DNA from 3 places in the Mesorhizobium sp. J428 genome. Region 2 is predicted to be linked to each of the others. Evidence: riboswitches for the same ligand, from Rfam matches in the RefSeq annotation. Region 2 holds a riboswitch; each other region holds the start of a gene.

Region 1 (6,602 bases), 2.4 Mb from region 2:
AGTCCCATGCGAGCGCCCCGCCGTTCTGGTATTCGATGACGCGGGTCTCGAAGAAGTTCTTCTCCTTCTTGAGATCCATCGCCTCCGACATCCACGGGAACGGGTTCTCCGCCTCCGCGAACACCGGAACGAGACCGAGCTGCGCGCAGCGGCGGTTGGCGATGAAGTGCATGTACTGCTCGCACAGCGCCGCGTTCAGCCCGAGGAAACCGCGCGGGATGGTGTCCCGGCCGTAGGCTGCCTCCAGCTGCGCTGCATTGGATATCATCCCGCGCACCTCGTCCTGAAACGCCTTCGTCCACAGATGCGGGTTCTCCAGCTTGATCTGGTTGATGACGTCGATGCCGAAGTTGAGGTGGATGGATTCGTCGCGCAGGATGTATGCTGATACTGCTCGGCGATGCCGACCATCTTGTTGCGCCGCCCGAGTGACAGGATCTGGGCGAAGCCGGTGTAGAACCACATGCCCTCGAAGATCACGTAGAAGGCGACGAGGTCGCGCAGGAAGGACTGGTCGGCCTCCGGCGTGCCGGTCCGGAAGTCCGGGTTGTCGAGGTTCTGCGTGTGCTTCAGCGCCCAGGCCGCCTTGTCGGTGATCGACGGCACCTCGCGATACATGTTGAACAGCTCGCCCTCGTCGAGGCTGAGGCTTTCCACGATATACTGGAAGGTGTGGGTGTGGATCGCCTCCTCGAAGGCCTGCCGGAGCAGATACTGCCGGCACTCGGGATTGGTCAGGTGACGGTAGATGGCGAGCACGATGTTGTTCGCCACCAGGCTTTCGGAGGCGGCGAAGAAGCCGAGGTTGCGCTTGATCATGCGCCGCTCGTCGTCGGTCAGGCCCTCGCGCGACTTCCAGAGCGCGATGTCGGCCTGCATCGACACTTCGGTCGGCATCCAGTGATTGTTGCAGCCGGAAAGATACTTCTCCCACGCCCAGCGATACTTCAGCGGCAGCAGCTGGTTCACGTCGGCCCGCGCATTGATCATGCGCTTGTCGTCCACCGACACGCGCGCACCGCCGCGCTCGATCTCGCCAAGGCCGGTGGCGTCGACGGCGGGAGCATTGGGAATGAGATTCGCCGCGGTGGCTTTCGGTTCGGACCAGTCGAGCATTTTCTTGTTCTCCTTGAAATTCCTTGAGCGCTCGGCGCCGCCTCTCATCCGGCCCTTCGGGCCATCCTCTCCGTGAACGGGGAGGGTATGCCGTCAGGCAGGTGAGGGTCGGCGCCGGATTGCTCGATTGCAATCAGTCTTACTGGCAAGCCTCGCAGTCGGGATCATCGATGGCGCAGGCCTTGCCCCACGCGGCGTCCGGATTGACGATGATCTGCTGGGACACGGGTGCCGCGGCGACCACGGCCGACACCGCATTCAGCTTGCCGTCCGTGCCCTTCAGCGTCGACTTCTCGACATGGGTCGCCGAGCGCGAGCGCAGGTAGTAGGTCGTCTTCAACCCCTTCCTCCACGCCAGGCGATACAGCTCGTCCAGCTTCTTGCCCGACGGATTGGCGATGTAGAGGTTGAGCGACTGCGCCTGGTCGATCCATTTCTGCCGGCGCGAGGCTGCCTCGATCAGCCATGCGGTGTCGATCTCGAACGCGGTCGCATAGAGCGCCTTCAGGTCGTCCGGCACACGGTCGATCTGGCCGACGGACCCGTCGAAATATTTCAGGTCCAACACCATCACCTCGTCCCACAGGCCGCGCGTCTTCAGGTCGTGGACGAGCTGCGCGTTCACGACGGTGAAGTCGCCCGACATGTTCGATTTGACGAACAGGTTCTGGTAGCCCGGCTCGATCGACTGCGACACGCCGCAGATGTTCGAGATCGTCGCGGTGGGCGCGATCGCCATCGTGTTGGAGTTGCGCATGCCGGTGGTCTTCACCCGCCTGCGCAGCGTCTCCCAGTCGAGCGTCGAGGTTGCATCCATCTCGACGCCGGGCCGCGCCTCCTCCAGCAGGCGGATGGAATCGATCGGCAGGATGCCCTTCGACCAGAGCGAACCCTCGAAGCTCGGATAGCGCCCGCGTTCGGCGGCAAGATCCACCGAGGCGGAGATCGCATTGTAGCTGATCGCCTCCATTGAGCGATCCGCGAACTCCACCGCGGCGTCCGACGCATAGGGGATGCGCAGGACCTGCAGCGCATCCTGGAAGCCCATCAGGCCGAGACCGACGGGACGGTGCCTGAGGTTCGAGCGCCGTGCTTCCGGGATCGTGTAGAAATTGATGTCGACGACATTGTCGAGCATGCGCATCGCCGTGCCGACTGTCCTCGCCAGGCGGTCGAGGTCGAGACCCTTTTCGGTGACGTGGTTGGCAAGGTTGACGGAGCCGAGATTGCACACCGCCACCTCGTCCCTCGACGTGTTCAGCGTGATCTCGGTGCACAGGTTGGAGGAGTGCACGACGCCGACATGGCCCTGCGGCGAGCGGATGTTGCAGGGATCCTTGAACGTGATCCAGGGATGCCCTGTCTCGAACAGCATGGTGAGCATCCTGCGCCACAGGTCCACGGCGCGGACCTTGCGGAACACCTTCAAGCCGCCGGCTGCCGCCTTCGCCTCATAGGCTTCGTAGGCCGCGCGGAACGTCTTGCCGTAGAGGTCGTGCAGATCCGGCACCTCGTCGGGCGAGAACAGCGTCCATTCGGCATCGGCCTCGACGCGCTCCATGAACAGGTCGGGCACCCAATTGGCCGTGTTCATGTCGTGCGTGCGGCGGCGGTCGTCGCCGGTGTTCTTGCGCAGGTCGAGGAACTCCTCGATGTCGACATGCCACGTCTCGAGATAGGCACAGACCGCGCCCTTGCGCTTGCCGCCCTGGTTGACCGCGATCGCGGTGTCGTTGGCGACCTTCAGGAACGGCACTACGCCCTGGCTCTCGCCATTCGTGCCTTTGATGTGAGCACCGAGCCCGCGCACCGGCGTCCAGTCGTTTCCGAGACCGCCGGAATATTTGGCGAGCAGCGCATTGTCCTTGATGCCCTTGAAGATCGCGTCGAGGTCGTCGCCGATCGTGGTCAGGAAGCAGGAGGAGAGCTGCGGCCGGGTCGTGCCCGAATTGAACAGCGTCGGCGTCGAGGCCATGAAGTCGAACGAGGAGAGCAGGTCGTAGAACTCGATCGCCCTCGCCTCGCGGTCGATCTCGCGGATCGCCAGCCCCATCGCGACCCGCATGAAGAAGGCCTGCGGCAGCTCGAACCGCTTGCCCTTCGTGTGCAGGAAGTAACGGTCGTAGAGGGTCTGGAGGCCGAGATACTGGAAGTTCAGGTCGCGTTCCGGCTTCAGGGCCGCGCCCAGCCTGGCGAGGTCGAAGCGGCCGAGCTCCGGATCGATCAGTTCGGCTTCGATGCCCGTCTTCACGAAATCAGGGAAATAGCTCGCATAGCGCGTGGCCATGTCGGCCTGCGTCGCCAGTTCCGTCCGGCCGGAGACGAAGGACAGCGCCTCCCGCCGCAGCCGGTCGAGCAGCAGGCGGGCGGAGACGAAGGCATAGTTCGGCTCCTGCTCGACCAGCGTGCGCGCGGCGAGGATCGGGGCGAGCGACAGTTCGTCGAGCGTGATGCCGTCGTAAAGATTGCGCCGTGCCTCGGCGAGGATCGGCTGGGCCGAGACCGCATCGAGACCGTCGCAGGCCTCTTCGACGATCCGCGCCAGCCGCGCCTCGTCCAGCGGCAGGAGCACGCCGTCCTCGGCCTTGACGTGCAGCGACGGCGCCGCCTGTTCGACGGCCGCGGCCTTCTCGGCGGCGCGCTCGCGCGCCCGTTCCTCGCGGTAGAGCACATAGGCGCGCGCTACCTTGTGATGCTCGCCGCGCATCAAGGCGAGCTCGACCTGGTCCTGCACGTCCTCGATATGGAAGATGCGACCCTCGCCCGCGCGCCTTGTCAGCGCGGAAACGACCTGCTCGGTCAGGCCTTCCACAGCATCATGGACGCGCCGCGAACCGGCCGCCGTCGAGCCCTCCACCGCCAGGAAGGCCTTGGTGAGCGCCACGGTGATCTTCGTGGGATCGAACGGCGTCAGGCCGCCGTTGCGCCGGATGACCCGGTAGCCGGGCTCGGCGTCGCGCCGCGCACCGGTGTCGAGGGAGGGTGGAACCGGTGAGGTTCCCTTGGTGTCGAGTGTCGCAGTCGCCGGCATCTTTTCCCCGTAGGCGTTGTGGACGGGGATGGCGTGGAACGCATGCCGGACGCGGGCTCCTCAAGCCGCACGCAGACACAGCGCACCGCCGGGACACCCCGCCCGTGGTTCGTTCAGATCCGTCACGGCAGGTCTCCTGGCTCGCAGGTCGCCGCTTTTGTCGGCCTTCCCGGCGCCGTCGGGCACCAGTGGCAAAACTCGACGCAAGCTCACTGCTTACAGTTGCGGGGGCAGCGCCGGCATTGTGAACACGCACCGGCTTCCCTCTTAGCTTCCGAGCTGGAACGACTCGGAAGAACCATGACCACAACATCTAGAAGGAAAGGCCCTCGGACTGTCAACAGGTCGCTTCAACTGTTGTGTGAAAGTCCGTGTCGGTTATGTTTCGCCACCGAGCCTTGGGAGAAGTGGACGTGACGAAGACACGCATTGCGATTGTCGGCCTCGGCATGGCGGTGACACCGCATGCGCGCGGACTGACGGGTTTGGCCGATACGGTCGAGGTCGCGCATGCCTATGCGCGCAGCGAAGAACGACGACAGGCTTTCGGCGCGAAATTTCCTTTTCCGCTCTGCGACAGCCTCGACACGATCCTGAACGACGACAGCGTCGAAGCGGTGGCGGTTCTCTCGCCGGCCAACACGCATCGCGACATCGCGATGCGTTGCGCGGAGGCCGGCAAGCATGTGCTGATGGAGAAGCCGCTGGAGATCACCACCGCGCGCGCCGAGGAACTTGTGGCCGCCTGCCGCAAGGCGGGGGTCAGGCTCGGTGTCGTGCTGCAGCATCGGTTCCGGCCGGCCGGGGTTAAGCTGGCGGAGATGCTGCGCGCGGGCGAACTGGGCGCCATCGTCGGCTGTTCCACGATCATCCGGCTGTGGCGTCCCCAGTCCTACTACGACGAGCCGGGTCGCGGCACTCTGGCCCGCGACGGTGGCGGCGTGCTGATCTCGCAGGGCATCCACACGCTCGACCTGATGCTAAGCCTCGCCGGCCCGGTCGAGGAGGTGACCGGGTTCACGACGACCACGCCGGTTCACCGCATGGAGGCGGAAGACATGGTCTGTGCGGCCGCGCGGTTCGCCAATGGTGCGATCGGCACGATCGACGCGACGACGGCCGCCTATCCCGGCTTCCCCGAGGAGATTATCCTCACCTGCGAGAAGGGCACCGCGCTGCTGCGCGGCACCGAACTCCTCGTGCAGTTTCAGGACGGCCGGAAGATCGCCATGGAACCCGACCGCTCGGCGGGAGGCACCGGAGCCGACCCGATGGCCTTCCCGCACGACTATCACCGAGCCGTCATGGCCGATTTCGTCGAGGCGATCCGCACCGGCCGCGACCCGAAGGTGACCGGCGAGGAAGCTCTCAAGGTCCACCGCCTGATCGACGCGCTGATCGAGACCGGCCGCGCAGGCCGGCCCGTCCGCTGCGAGGCGAGCTGACGGTAATCGCCTGCAGCAGGCCGCTTACTTCCGGGTCGAGAAGCGGATCATTCTCATCCCCCCACACAGTTCTGGATGGTGCTTGCTCATCAGGAACGCAGCAGCCGCTTCTTCCGCCAAGGCGCGTTGGCCTCCCAGTCGCCGGCCATGATGCAGCCATAGGGCAGCACTTCGTCGACGATCTCGGCAAGGCCATAGTCCTCGATCTGCCGACGGACGGCGGACGCGCTCTTGTAGGCGCTCGGCAGTTCCGAGATGTCGGTGACACCCGAAAAGAACCGCGCGTCGATGCCCTTCGTTTCCTCGGCGAAGATCTCCTCGACGCTCCGGTGGCCCTGAAGCCGCTTGTGCTGGGTGCGCGAGAAGTTGCGCCCCGCGCCGTGCGGCGAGAAGCCCAATCCATGCGCTGCATCCTTTCCGCGCGCGATCAGCACCGGCTCCGCCATATTGAGCGGGATGAGCGTCAGGTCGGTCGCGTCGTCCGCCCAGTTATCGAAGGCGGGCGTCGCTCCCTTGCCGTGGTAGAACAGGCCGTCCGTGCGCCGGAAGACGAAATTGTGCTCGTTCCAGAACCGGTCGCCGACCTTGGCGGAAAGACGCTCCGCCGCGAGGTCGTGGATCAGTTCGTGGTTCGCCTTCGTCCAGGCGCGGATCGTCTGCAGCGCGTCCCAGTAGCTCTCGCCTTCCTGCGTGTCGGCGGGAATCCAGGCGTTCTGGGGCAGGGTCGCCGGCGACAGCCGCCTGCGGAAGTCCTCTGCGATCTTCATGCCGCGGGAATAGAGCCGTGCGCCCGGCGCCCGCGAACCGTGATGGGTCACAAGCGCCGTCTCGCCGGTCGACTTCAGCGTGCCGACGAAGGCGAAGTGGTTGCCGTCGCCCTGCGTACCGAAATGCTCGATCGCCACGCTCATGTTGTCGCGCAGATAAGGATTGGCGTCGATTCGCGCGGCAAGCTCCGCCGGCGGCCGAATCTGCTGGCCGCGCGGCCGCCCGCCGGGTCCGAAATGCGT
Region 2 (6,602 bases):
TCTCGACCAGCAGTTCAAGCGGAAACGGCGCCATGCCGGAATAACCAAGCTCGGCTGCGATGTTGCGCAGGCCCGCCGCCTGCATCGCCGAGTCGACCAGCGAGCCGGCACCCATGGCGATGCCGTTCTGGTCGTAGGCGATGGCGGTCGGCGGCGATCCGCACCGCCCGGCCTCGATGCGCGACAGCTCGCTTTCGAACGAAGACGCCATCTCTTCGGCGCGGGAGGTAGCACCAAGAATCGCCCCCATGCGCCGGATCTCGCCCGGGATCGTGTCCAGCGTCTGCGAATACTGGAATTCCTCGATCCGGTAGCCGAGGCGGCGCAGGAGCGGCGTGGTGTTGTGCAGCGAATAGGCGCCCGTGATGACCACGTCCGGTTTCGCTACCAGCACCTCCTCCGCCAGCCCGCGATTGTGCGGATAGGAAGTCGCGAGCGCGGAATGGAAGGAAAGGCCAGGGTCCGACGCGAGCTCCGACACCGAGACGAGCTGGCCGGGCGTGGCGAGCAGCATGGCCAACTGATCGGTGCAGACGTTGAGCGACATCACGCGGGAGGGCGGCGCGGCGACCGCGACGCTCACAAACCCAAGGCTCAGGCCGAATGCGAGGATAGGCGCTCTGTGGCGCCGTCCTCTGTCCTGCCGGACATCTCCCCCACGAGGGGGGAGATTGGCTGTCTCGGAAGGTTTCGCCGAACCCCAGCGGTGCAAGGTGGACGAAAGCGCGGAGCCTGGGAACCTCCCCCCTGCGGGGAGAGATGTCCGGCAGGACGGAGGGGAGCGTCGCAGGGCGCCGCCTTTCCCCTCTGCCGCCGGACGCTCATCCATCAGAACGTCGCCTTCACGCCCGTGAAGGCGGAGAAGCCCGGCGTGGCGTAGCCCCGGACCGTCTGGTAGTCGACGTCGAAGGCGTTCTCGACACGGACATAGACTTCGGTGGCATCCGTCGGCTTGTAGGCGAGCTTCGCGTTCAGCAGGAAATAGTCGTCCAGCTGGAAATCGCCGGAATCGACCGTATCGAGCGCGACCTTGCCGGAGGCGGAAAACGTCCACTTCTCCGCCGGCTGCACGACCGTCGACAGGCCGATCGCATGGCGCGGAATACGGATGTTGCGCGCGCCGGTTGCCGTGTGCGAGTCCGTGTAGGTGTAGGAGCCGGCGAGGCTGAGCCACTCGGTCGCCGTCCACGCAACCGACGTCTCGACGCCACGCGAGGTCGTCACGCCCGGGACCTGGTTGTAGCCGGGGCCCGAATAGGCGATCAGGTTGTCGATATCGATCTGGAAGAACGTGACGTCGGCGATCAGATTGTTCGCCAGCCTCTGCTCGACGCCGATGTCGTAGCTGATGCTCGTCTCGGGCTGCAGGAGCGGGTTGGCGCCGAACGGGCCGTACAGTTCGTTCAGGCTCGGCGCGCGGAAGCCCGTGCCGACCGAGGCGTGCAGTCGGGTGTTGGTCGGGAAGGCATAGGAGGCCGAGGCGCGATAGGTCCCGTAGCCGCCGAACGCGCTATGGTCGTCATAGCGGCCGCCGGCCGTCAGCGTCAGGCTGTCGACGGGCTGGAAAACCGCCTGTCCCCACACTCCGCCGATGGTGAAATCGGCAGACGCGCCGGGCACCTCAATCGACTGGCGCTCGTAGTCGGCGCCATACTGGAGCGTGATCCGCTCCGTCACGTCGAAAGCGCCCTGATAGTCCGCCTTCACGCGATCGCCGAGATATTCGCCGTCGAAGAACGTGCCGGTGATCGACCGGTCGATGTCGAAACCCTGCACGGAGAAGGTGTTGCGCGCGCGGCCGTCCATGAGATCGAGATTGAAACCCATGCGCCCCGCCAGCTGGCGGCTGTGGTTGGTCGCGGTCAGATTGTCGCCGATCGGGAAGGAATCGTCGAACTCGGCCGAGGCATTGATGTAGAGAAGCGAACCGAACACCGAGAAATTCTCGTTGAAGCGATGCTCGGCAGCAGCATCGACGGTCACGTTTTCATAGCCGTCACGTTCAGTGCCGTTCGCCGCTGACGAGATGCCGTCCGTGCGGAATCCGGTGATGTTTATCCCGGCGCGGGACATCTCCGTCGCGGCGCGCAGGCCGTAGCGGCCAAGCGCCGTGCCGTTGGAGCCGCCTTCGATGTGGAAGAGGTGCTGCACGCCGATCTTGTAGTCGGTCAACGTCGAAAGGCTGATCACGCCCGCGATCGCTTCCGAACCGTAGAGCGTGCTTTGCGATCCCTTGAGAACCTCGATCTCCTCGATCCCGCCGGTGAGCAGGTACTGGTAGGACGTCTGGACCTGCGGCGCGGTCGGGTCGCCGATATCTATGCCGTTGAACAAGGTCTTCACATACCGCTTGGGCTGGCCGCGCACGGCAAGGGACCCCTCGCCGCCGACGCTGCCCGGCTGGCTGATCGCGACGCCCGGAACGGTATCGAGATAGTCGATGACCGTCGGCTGCGACCTCTCCTCGATCTCCTTCTTCGTGACCTTCTCTACCTTGGAGCCGGTTTTAGTCTTGTCGCCCGGCGTGCGGTTCGGCGTCACCACAATCTCGCCGATGTCGATTTCCTGCGCTTCTGCCGGCGCCGTCCCCGCAAGAAGAATGGCAGCAAGCGCCGTCTGCGCCGCCAATGTAAGTGTCCTTGCCCCGTAAACCTTCATATCATCCCCCACCGGTCCCTGCCGGATCAGACTGCGTTTGCGCTGGTGGGGTGTTGCGATCCCGACCCAGCGATGACTTCTCGCCACCGCTGTTCGAAACAGCCCCGGAAGCTCCCCGCATCCGGAAGGTGACGTCGAAGGCAGGTCTCCTGGCTCACGGCTCGTCGGCGCATTCGCCTTCCCGGGCATTGCGCCCAGTGGCTTCGTGAATGCGCCTCACCGTTCACAGTTGCGGGGGCAGCTACGGCCTGGGGACGATCCCGTTCCGTATTCCCTTTTCATCCGCGCCCCGAGGACGCGGAAACCTTCGGCGGGAATCTCGTAACAAGCCGCCCGGGCGCGGTCAATTGCGCGGCACAGCGGCGAACCAGACAGAGCGGAGGGAGCGACGTGCTTCAGTTTGCCGATTCTCCAGCGATTCGAAACGGTTCGACCGATTGACTAGTCCCCTGAAAATGCGCGCAACTAGCCAATGCCGGGTGCAGAGCGACCGAAACCACGCCATCTGCACAATTCGCAGTCAGCCAACAGTCACATTTCCGCAACAGAGCCGCCGCAACTGGCCGGAAATGCGGCCAAACGGCGACGTTCCTGTTGAACTGGCAAAAGAAGTCCCGCACAAATTCGGCAAGGGACGCACAGCAGCCGACCGCTGGCGCTTTCGGGAACAGTTCGAAACGGAGAGCATAACAATGAATATTAGGGGCCTTCTTCTCGGCTCGGCGGCTGCCCTCGCAGCGGCGACCAGTGCGAATGCCGCGGACGCCGTCATGGCGCCCGAGCCGGAGCCGGTGGAATATGTTCGCGTCTGCGACGCCTATGGTTCGGGCTTCTTCTACATCCCCGGCACCGAAACCTGCCTGCAGATCTCGGGCTATGTGTGGTACCAGATCGGTGCGACAAGCGAGGGCGCTGGTGACACTCCGAACTATTGGGCTTTTGCCCGTGACGGATGGAACAAGAGCGTGCGCGCTCGTGTGAACTTCGACGCGCGGTCTGAGACCGAGTGGGGTACTCTCCGCTCCTATATTCGGTTCCAGGCTGACTGGAACGGCGTCGGCGACGGCAAAGTCGCAGCTGATCAGGCTTTCATCGAATTGGGTGGCCTTCGGATGGGTTACACCGAATCGGCTTGGGCCGAGACAGTCAATGGTATTTCGAGCTTCGGTTCGCACACTTGGGGTGGCCTCTATTACGGTTACCAGCAGCGTGCTCTGATTCAGTATAACTTCTCCTCCAATGGCTTCTTCGGCACGATTTCGCTGGAAGACGATACGTTGGACGGCGAAGGGTATGTGCCTGATGTCGTGGCGTTGATTGGATACGGTGCCGACTGGGGCGCCGTGTGGGCGCGTGCGGCATACGATGAGAGCTTTGATGGCACCCCGGATGGCTTTGGCGGTGTAAACGATGGTGGCTTCGCGGCTTCGATCGGCACCCAGATCAACGTGCCGAACATGCCAGGTTCGTCCTTCCGACTGATCGGCTACTATGCTGATGGTGACCATCAGTATGGTGCTGGCAGCAGTTGGACTGCCTATTCCACCATGGGCAACTCCGAATGGTCTGTGCTGGCGTCTTACTATCACCAGTTCACCGAGACCTTCGGGGCATCGGTCGGCGTGCAGTATTTCAACGATTTCTACCTCGCCGGAACTGATATTTCGTCGGGCGTCGATGGCTGGTCTGCTGACCTCGGCTTGGTGTGGGTGCCGGTCACGAACTTCGAGGTTCGGACCGAACTCAATTATGACGATAATGATCTTGAGGACGGCACGCTTTCCGGCATCCTCCGCTTCACCCGCTTCTTCTGATCGACAGATCAGATCAGCGTGATATCCAGAAGACCCGGCGGGCAACCGCCGGGTTTTTCTTTTCCGGCTGAACCAACCCGATCGGGATTGCCGGACCGCGCTCGCGACGCAATAGTGTCTGCGCACTGAGATCCTCCCGATGACAGCCATTCCCTTTACTCGCCAGAACATCACGCTCTCGAACTGGCGCGAGGCGCCGTATCATCGATGGAGCTTTGCCAACGTCAGCGAATTCGTTCCAACCGCGACGATTACCAGCGGGATTGAGAGCAATGCGGGCAGCCCGGGCGCATCACGCCTGGAGACCATGACGCTGACGCGGCCGGATGGAACACAGGTACCGGCCGCCGAGCACCTCGCCCTGGCACATGGCGACTGCTTTGTCGCAATGCGCAACGGCAACGTCGTTGCCGAATGGAACGCGCCCCACGGATCGACAGTCCGACCGCACCTCATATTTTCCATCTCGAAATCCGTGACGGGCATGCTGGCAGGGATCGCCGTCGGCGACGGCAAGCTCGATCCGTCGGCGCCGGTGTCGAACTATGTGCAGGTTCCAGCGGGCTCGGCTTACGAAACGGCCACCGTGCGGCACCTCTTCGACATGACCGTCAGCCTGGGTTTCGTCGAAGACTATCTGGACCTCGAAGGCGACTTCGATCGCTACCGCCGTTCGATGCTGTGGAACCCGGAGAGGTCCGGAACGAAGCCGGAAAGCATGGAAGCCGTGCTGATCGGGCTGCCCAAAGCCGACGGACCGCACGGGAAAGTCTTCGCCTATGCCTCCCCCAACACGGACATGCTCGGCATCGTGATCGAGCGCGCCACCGGAATCCGATTGCACGAGTACAATGCGCGACCGGCTTTGGACGCCGATGGGCGCTCGTGGGCCTGCTTATGTCACCGTCGATCGCATTGGTGCGGCCCGTGCCGCAGGAGGAATGTGCGTGACGGCACGCGACCTGGCGCGTTTTGGCCAGCTCGTGCTCGATGGAGGCCGTCACGACGGACAGCAGGTCATTCCAGGCGATTGGATCGACGATATGCGCAGGAACGGAGACCGGCAGGCCTGGATCGACGGAAATTTTTCCGCCTCCTTCCCGGACGGACGCTACAGGTCGTGCTGGGTACCAGCTCGGCACGCCGCATGACCACTTCGCGGGAGAAGGTATCCACGGGCAGCGCCTTTTGATCGACCCCGTCTCCAGGGTGGTGATCGTCAAGTTCTCGACCGTGCCGCTGCCGAGCGACGAGGCCGCGACGGTGCTGGATTTTGCCATGCTGTCACAAATAGCGGCGCGTTTGTGATTGAAGGCGGCACAAAATATCTTGATAATTTTTATCATGTATATTCTATAGGCGAGCGATCGTCGGCGTTTCAGGTGTTGCAGGAATGCACTTCTGAGGCGTGACATCCTCGCCAGCTGAAACTAGCGCTTTCGCGCCATCATATAGCTGTGTAATGTTATTACATTACGCACCATTCGGACCATGTGTCCGCAGCGTGCGTATGCCGGGGCCCCGACAGATCCACGTCAGCCCGGCGCAATGCAACATAACCGGGGTCAACCATGAAGTCCTTGAAACTCCTCTCCATCGCCGGCGCGCTGTCGGTGTCGCCCGGCGTCGTATTCGCGGCGGACGCGGTGCTGGCGCCTGAACCCGAGCCGGTCGAATATGTCCGTGTGTGCGATGCCTATGGCGCCGGCTTCTTCTACATCCCCGGCACCGAGACCTGCCTGCAGATCTCCGGCTATGTCTGGTACCCAGATCGGCGCGGCAAGCGATGGCGAGACGCCCAACTACAATGGCTTCGAGCCGGACGGCTGGAACAAGGGCGTGCGCGCGCGGGTGAATTTCGACGCCCGCTCGGAGACGGAATGGGGCACCTTGCGCTCCTACATCCGCTTCCAGGCCGACTGGAACGGCGTCGGCGATGGTGAGGTCACGGCCCACCAGGCATGGCTGAGCCTCGGCGGCTTCCGCGCCGGCTATTCCGAATCGGCCTGGTCCGACACGGTCGTCGGCGAGGTGGGGACGTTCGGATCGCATTCCGACAACGCAATGTCCTTCGGCGACCAGCGCCGCGCGATCATGCAGATACAATTTCGAGCGCAACGGCTTCTTCGG
Region 3 (6,602 bases), 850 kb from region 2:
CTGCGGCTGAAGCGCGAACTGGAAACGGTCAAGCGCACGCGCGAGCTGCACCGAGCAAAGCGCAAGAAGGTGCCTTATCCGATCGTCGCCATCGTCGGCTACACCAATGCCGGCAAGTCCACCCTGTTCAACCGGCTGACCGGGGCAGGGGTGCTGGCCGAGGACATGCTGTTCGCTACGCTCGACCCGACGTTGCGCCGGGTGCGGCTGCCGCACGGGACGATCGTCATCCTTTCCGACACGGTGGGCTTCATCTCCGACCTGCCGACCCATCTGGTCGCGGCCTTCCGCGCCACCCTGGAAGAGGTGGTGGAGGCCGATCTCGTGCTGCACCTGCGTGACATTTCCGATCCCGACACCGCAGCTCAGGCCGAGGACGTGGAGCGCATTCTCGGCGATCTCGGCGTCGACGCATCGGACAGCCGCCATGTGATCGAGGTCTGGAACAAGATCGACCTGCTGGAAGAGGGCACCCGGCATCGCCTGCTCGAAGAGGGCCGCGCGCCGGACAAGGAACCGCCCATCGCGATCTCCGCTGTCACCGGCGAAGGCATTTCGCAGCTGCTGGACCTGATGGAGGCGCGGATATCCGGCGCGCTGACGCTCGCCACGATTGTCCTCGCGCCGGAGCAGCTCGGCTCGATCGACTGGCTCTACCGCAACGCGGCGATCCAGTCCCGAAAAGACAATGATGACGGGTCGGTAACGCTCGAACTTCGCGCAACACCTGCAGCGCTGGCCGAATTTAACGCGAAGGTCGGGCAGAAATAGGTGCTGAATCAGCCTATTATGACCTTTCCTTTGCCTTTTGCCAAAGCTCCTCCATCTCTTGAAGAGATGCATCATTCAGGTTTGATTTCGCGTCGGAAAGCGCCTTTTCCACAAAATGGAAGCGCGAGCGGAATTTTTCGTTGGTTCCGGCGAGCGCGGCCTCGGCATCGACGTCGAGATGGCGGCCAAGATTGACGACCGCGAAGAGGATGTCGCCGAACTCCTCCGCGATCTCGCTCTGCCGTCCGGCGGCCATCGCGGCGCGCAACTCACCGATCTCCTCCTCGATCTTGTCAAGGATGGGCGCTGCCGCGCCCCAGTCGAAGCCGACCGTCGCCGCCTTCTGCTGCAGCTTCAACGCGCGTGTGAGCGAGGGCAGGGCGACGGGAATCCCGTCGAGGAAACCCGTCCCGTGGTCCTCCGGATTCTCGCCGCGGGCAATGCGTGCCGCCCGTTTCTCTGCCTTCTCCTCGGCCTTGATGCGGTCCCACTGGCCCTTGGCGGAGCCGGCCGCGCGTGCCTCCGCATCGCCGAAGACATGGGGGTGACGGCGGATCATCTTGGTGGTGATCGCGGTGACGACGTCGCCGAACTCGAATTCGCCCGCCTCCTGCGCGATGCGGGAATGGAATACGACCTGGAGAAGCAGATCGCCGAGCTCGTCGCGCAGGTCGGTCAGGTCGTTGCGCGCGATCGCGTCGGAGACTTCGTAGGCCTCCTCGACCGTGTAGGGCGCGATGGTCGCGAAGGTCTGTTCCAGGTCCCACGCGCAGCCCGTGCCTGGCGTCCGCAGCGCGGCCATGATCTCGATGAGGCGGGCGATATCTCTCGACGGTTGCATTTGTCCACACGCGCAATAATTTGGTTCGGCGCACCGGATCTCCCGGTCAGCCGGGAGACCACGACGCGTGAAGTCCAGCCTGAGAGCAATCGCCCTTGGTGTCCTCCTGGCGGCCCCGAGCCTGTCCGACTCGGCCGCCAAAGTCACCTACAGCGAGAAGACCATCCACTACACGGTGAGCGGCCGCACCGGCCAGGAAATCTATGCGCAGATCGCCAGGAAAGGGCCGAAGCTCACCGGCCAGCGCGACCACAAGGTGGCAACGACCAGCATGACCTTCGACGTGCGCGGCATCAAGGCCGGCGTCAGCGGAACCCGGTGCGTCGTGACCGGCCTCGATGTGCACATCGCGTTCATCTACCGGATCCCGAAGTGGACAGGGAAGGGGAGCGCTTCCGTGCGCAAGGCGTGGGCCGCTTTCGAAGCGCATCTGTGGCGGCACGAGAAGCGCCACCGCGACATCGCGCTCGAATATGCAAGGCGCGTCGAGCGCGACATTCTGCGGTTGAAAGGCGATGCGCGCCGGGAATGCGCCGGGATGGTGGAGCAGGGGAAGCGGCAGGCGACCTCGTCCCAGGCATGGCACGAGCGCAAGCAGGCGAGCTTCGATGCGAGCTGGTTCGGCGACGGCGGCCAGCAGTTCAAATACGACCGCGCCCTGATCTCGGCGAAGTAGCCCGCATCGTCCTGTCGCCTTTTGCCCCGTGGATGTCGCTTTCCTGCGGCCCGGAATCGAGCGGTGGTGCTTAGATCAGCGTGTCCGAGGTGCCGGCGCGCGATGAACGCGCCGGAGAATTGGGAAGCCGGTGAAAGGCCGGCGCTGCCCCCGCAACGGTAGCGGAGCTGAACGTCTCGACGGGAGACCACTGGGTGCCGAACCCGGGAAGGTGTCGAGACAGTCCGACAGGACGGCTCCGAAGCCCGGAAACCAGCCCTGGACATGATGAACTCGACTGATCGCGGTGGGCGGTCAAGCGGCAGATCTTCGTGCCCGGCAATGCCGTGCGCGGATGCTCTTCCCTGAAATCACCACCAGTTCAGTCCTTGGACCGCGAGGACAGGACATGGATATCCGCAACGACATGCTGCGCCGCCTGCGCAACCGGCGCGACGGCTACAGTCTCGAGCAGCCGTTCTACACCGATCCGGACTATTTCCAGGTCGATCTGGAACTGATCTGGTATCGCGACTGGCTGTTCGCAGCGCATGACTGCGAGATCCCGAAGCCCGGCAACTATGTGACGTTGCAGGTCGGCGACTATCCCGTGGTGATCGTGCGCGACCGGCAAGGGCAGGTGAGGGCGTTCCACAATTCCTGCCGCCACCGCGGCAGCCGGGTGTGTCCGGGCGGGAAGGGGGCTTCGGCGCGGCTCGTCTGCCCCTATCACCAGTGGACCTACGATCTCGACGGAAAACTGCTCTTCGCGCGCCAGATGGGACCGGACTTCGATCCGTCGCAATTCTCGCTGAAGCCGGTCGCCTGCGAGACGGTTGGCGGCTATGTCTTCATCTGTCTTGCCGAAGAACCTGCCGATTTTGCCCCCTTCCGCGCGACCGTCGAGCCGTTCTTCAAGCCGCATCGGCTCACCGAGGCCAAGGTCGCCTTCGAGAGCACGATCGTCGAGAAGGGCAACTGGAAGCTCGTCTGGGAAAACAACCGCGAGTGCTATCACTGCGCCGGCAATCATCCCGAACTGTGCAAGACCTTCCCTGAGGCCCCGACTGTCACCGGCGTGCAGGGCGCGGAAGGCGATCCCGAGATCGTCGGACACTGGCAGCGCTGCGAGGCGGCGGGCCTGCCCAGCCGCTTCACCATCGCCGATGACGGCCAGTACCGCACCACGCGCGTGCCGCTGCTGCGCGACGCGGTCAGCTACACGATGACCGGCAGACGCGCGGTCAGGAAAAACCTGTCCGACGACGTATCGACCGACCGCATCGGCTCGCTGCTGCTCTACCACTATCCGACAACGTGGAACCACATCCTGGGCGACCACGCCGTGACCTTCCGCGTGCTGCCGATCAGCGCCACGGAAACGGCGGTGACGACCAAATGGCTGGTCCACAAGGACGCGGTCGAAGGCGTCGACTACGATCTTGCCGAGCTCACCCATGTCTGGACCGAGACCAACGACCAGGACCGGCGGATCGTCGAGGAGAACGCCTTCGGCATCAAGTCGCCCGCCTACGAGCCGGGACCTTACTCGCCGGACCACGAGGGCGGCGTGATGCAGTTCGTCGAGTGGTAACGCGCCTTTATCGAGCCGCGTCTCTCCGGCAGCGGCAAGCCTGCGCTGCGCAGCGTCGCCTGAGCACGGGGAGGGGACCATGAACGCCTTCGCCGCCCCGTCCCTCTATCGTCATCTCGACGAGATGACGCCCTGGAACGACCGTCTGCAGACGCTGGAATGCATCGGCGTGACGGACGAGGCACCGGAGGTGAAGACGTTCACGTTTCGATCGGACAACCAGACCTGGTTCCGGTACCAGCCCGGGCAGTTCGTCACGCTTGAGCTCCCGGTCGGCGAAGAGCCGCTGATGCGCACCTACACGCTGTCGTCGAGCCCGTCGCGGCCGTTCTCGATCGCGGTGACCGTCAAGGCGCAGCCGGGCAGCCTGGGCACGCGCTGGATGTTCGAGAATGTCCGCCCGGGTTCGCTGTTGAGGGCTTATGGCCCCGCCGGCGACTTCACGCTCCATCGCCACCCCGCAGCCAAATATCTTTTGATATCGGCGGGCTCCGGCGTCACGCCGATGATGTCGATGCTGCGCTGGCTGAACGACTGCGCGCCGTGGACGGACGTCGCCTTCGTCAACTGCGCGCGGCGGCCGGAAGAGATTATCTTCCGCAAGGAACTCGAGCTTCTCGGCAGCCGGATGCCCGGCCTGTCGCTCGGCTTCCTGATCGAGGAACGGTCGAGCCGCGAGAGCTGGTTCGGCCATATGGGCCGCATCGACGCGGTGCGCCTGCCACTGCTCTCGCCGGATTTCCGGGACAGGGAAGTGTTCTGCTGCGGCCCCGAGCCCTTCATGCAGGCGGTTCGCGCAATGTTAGACAATGCCGGCTTCGACATGGCCTGCTATCATCAGGAAAGCTTCGCTGCGCCGGCCGGGGAAGAGGCGCCCCCCGTCGCCGCACCGGCTGATGGCACGGTTGCAGAGGCGACGCCCATCACCTTCAGCCTTTCCGGTGTCGAGGCGTCCTGCCTGTCCGGCCAGACGGTTCTCCAGACGGCGCGCTCGGCCGGCGTCAGGATCGCGGCGGCCTGCGAATTCGGCCTGTGCGGCACCTGCAAGGTCAAGTGCGACGGTCCGGTGGACATGCAGCACAATGGCGGCATCCTCGATGACGAGATCGCCGACGGCTATATCCTGGCCTGCTGCTCGCGGCCGCTGGGCACAGTCCAGATCGAAGCCTGAGGGCGCGCGGCTACAGCGATCCGAGAAAGGCGCGGACGCTGCCCGAAAACAGGACGATACCGGAGAGGACCAGGAGCAGCAGGACCAGCCGGCGAAACGCCGGCGTCGGCATGCGGCGGAACACCTGCACGCCGAGGACCGCCGGGATCGCCAGCGCCGGGGCGATAAGGGCGAACATGCCGAGCGTATCCTGGTTGATCGTGCCGGCGAGGGCGTATCCGGTCAGCGTTGCCACGTGCATGGCGATGTTGAACGCCTGCAGCACGCCGCGCTGCGTCTCCTTTGCAAAACCGCGCAACGTGGTCCACAGCGTCGGGATCGGGCCAGACGCGCCCGACAGTCCGCCCATGACCCCGCCGATGAAGCCGGCGGCGGCGTCGGCGAAGCGGCCGCCCGCGCGCAACTGGAAGTCATGCGGCAGCAGCAGAGTGAGTGGGCAATAGATCAGCAGGAAAATGCCCAGCGCCAGCTTGAACAGGTTCGGGTCGAGCCAGTGCAGCAGGAAGATACCGAGCGGCACGCCGAGAAGACCGCCGATGACCAGCGGCATGAGGAGCACGAGGTCGAAGCCGCGCCAGACCCAAGGCAAGGTCACCAACTGGCCGGCCAGCGACCCGAAGACGGCCATGGGCGCGGCGAGCTGCGGCGATATCGCCCAGACCCAGATCGACAGCGACACCAACGAGAAGGCGAAGCCGGAGACGCCTTGCGCGAAGCCCGCGGCCGCAGCGCCTGCCAGAACTACCGCCGTGGTCCAGTCCATCAATTCATCGCAGGCGAGGGTGGTCGTTGAGCATCGAAGGACTGAACAGGAGCGGGCTCTCCGCACAGTCTGTCCTGCCCGAATAGCGTTTCCCATGCCGTGGCGCAAATCCGGGCGATTTTCCGTCTCGAGGCGGATTGAGCATAAAAATCCTAGGCTATGACGAAGAGCCGAAATCGCCCGGGTGAAATTCAGTTTTCATTGCAAAAACAGCGGTTTATATCTGAAATATTCGGCAGTCTGACACAGGTTGTTGGGTGAACAAGCTTCCGTCGAGGTCCAAAGAGGTGCATCCTTCCTTCCGGCAGTTCGAGATGGAGACGCAGCATGGAGCGATTCACGGGGGGCTGCCTGTGCGGCGACATTCGGATCGTGGCGTCAGGGCGCCCATACCGCGTCGGGCTGTGCCATTGCCTGGATTGCCGCAAGCATCACGGAGCGCTCTTTCACGCGTCCGCGATCTTCCCGCAGGATGCGGTGACGATCGAGGGCGAGACCCGCGACTATGCCGGGCGGCATTTCTGTCCGCGCTGCGGCTCGTCCGTCTTTGCCCGCACCGGCGACGAGGTCGAGGTGAGCCTGGGATCGCTGGACGCGCCCGACCAATTCCTGCCGACCTACGAACTGTGGACCATCCGCCGCGAATCCTGGCTGCCGCCGTTTCCGGTCACGAGACGATACGAGCGCGATCGCGACGGCACCGGTCGGTTTGAGGAGTAGGGTGGCGTGAACGGTGCCGTTCGACGGCTGCTCACCACCGCATCGGACGATCGCATAAGATAGATTATGGAACTTATGCCTCTGCAG

What was found. A riboswitch is a leader RNA that binds a small molecule or an ion and turns the genes downstream of it on or off. The one in region 2 is predicted to bind cobalamin.
Region 1: it holds a riboswitch for cobalamin, as region 2 does, so the genes downstream of both, LRS09_RS08285 (ribonucleoside-diphosphate reductase subunit alpha) here and LRS09_RS20500 (TonB-dependent siderophore receptor) in region 2, are expected to answer to the same signal.
Region 3: it holds a riboswitch for cobalamin, as region 2 does, so the genes downstream of both, LRS09_RS24905 (aromatic ring-hydroxylating dioxygenase subunit alpha) here and LRS09_RS20500 (TonB-dependent siderophore receptor) in region 2, are expected to answer to the same signal.

The regions. Positions count from the first base shown of each region.
Region 1 is NZ_JAJOMX010000001.1:1,671,805-1,678,406, forward strand. Features, by position in the region: gene LRS09_RS08275 (hypothetical protein) at 1-8, opposite strand, end outside; partial or broken gene LRS09_RS08280 (ribonucleotide-diphosphate reductase subunit beta) at 1-1,116, opposite strand, end outside; gene LRS09_RS08285 (ribonucleoside-diphosphate reductase subunit alpha) at 1,256-4,147, opposite strand; cobalamin riboswitch at 4,256-4,465, opposite strand; gene LRS09_RS08290 (Gfo/Idh/MocA family protein) at 4,561-5,592, shown strand; gene LRS09_RS08295 (RtcB family protein) at 5,682-6,602, opposite strand, start outside.
Region 2 is NZ_JAJOMX010000001.1:4,083,459-4,090,060, reverse strand. Features, by position in the region: gene LRS09_RS20505 (ABC transporter substrate-binding protein) at 1-583, opposite strand, end outside; gene LRS09_RS20500 (TonB-dependent siderophore receptor) at 829-2,628, opposite strand; cobalamin riboswitch at 2,780-2,982, opposite strand; gene LRS09_RS20495 (porin) at 3,138-4,472, shown strand; gene LRS09_RS20490 (serine hydrolase) at 4,612-5,664, shown strand; gene LRS09_RS20485 (porin) at 6,044-6,415, shown strand; gene LRS09_RS30395 (porin) at 6,312-6,602, shown strand, end outside.
Region 3 is NZ_JAJOMX010000001.1:4,934,453-4,941,054, reverse strand. Features, by position in the region: gene hflX (GTPase HflX) at 1-771, shown strand, start outside; gene mazG (nucleoside triphosphate pyrophosphohydrolase) at 788-1,612, opposite strand; gene LRS09_RS24910 (DUF922 domain-containing Zn-dependent protease) at 1,680-2,288, shown strand; cobalamin riboswitch at 2,359-2,564, shown strand; partial or broken gene LRS09_RS24905 (aromatic ring-hydroxylating dioxygenase subunit alpha) at 2,677-3,924, shown strand; gene LRS09_RS24900 (hybrid-cluster NAD(P)-dependent oxidoreductase) at 3,941-5,032, shown strand; gene LRS09_RS24895 (sulfite exporter TauE/SafE family protein) at 5,043-5,795, opposite strand; gene LRS09_RS24890 (GFA family protein) at 6,123-6,515, shown strand.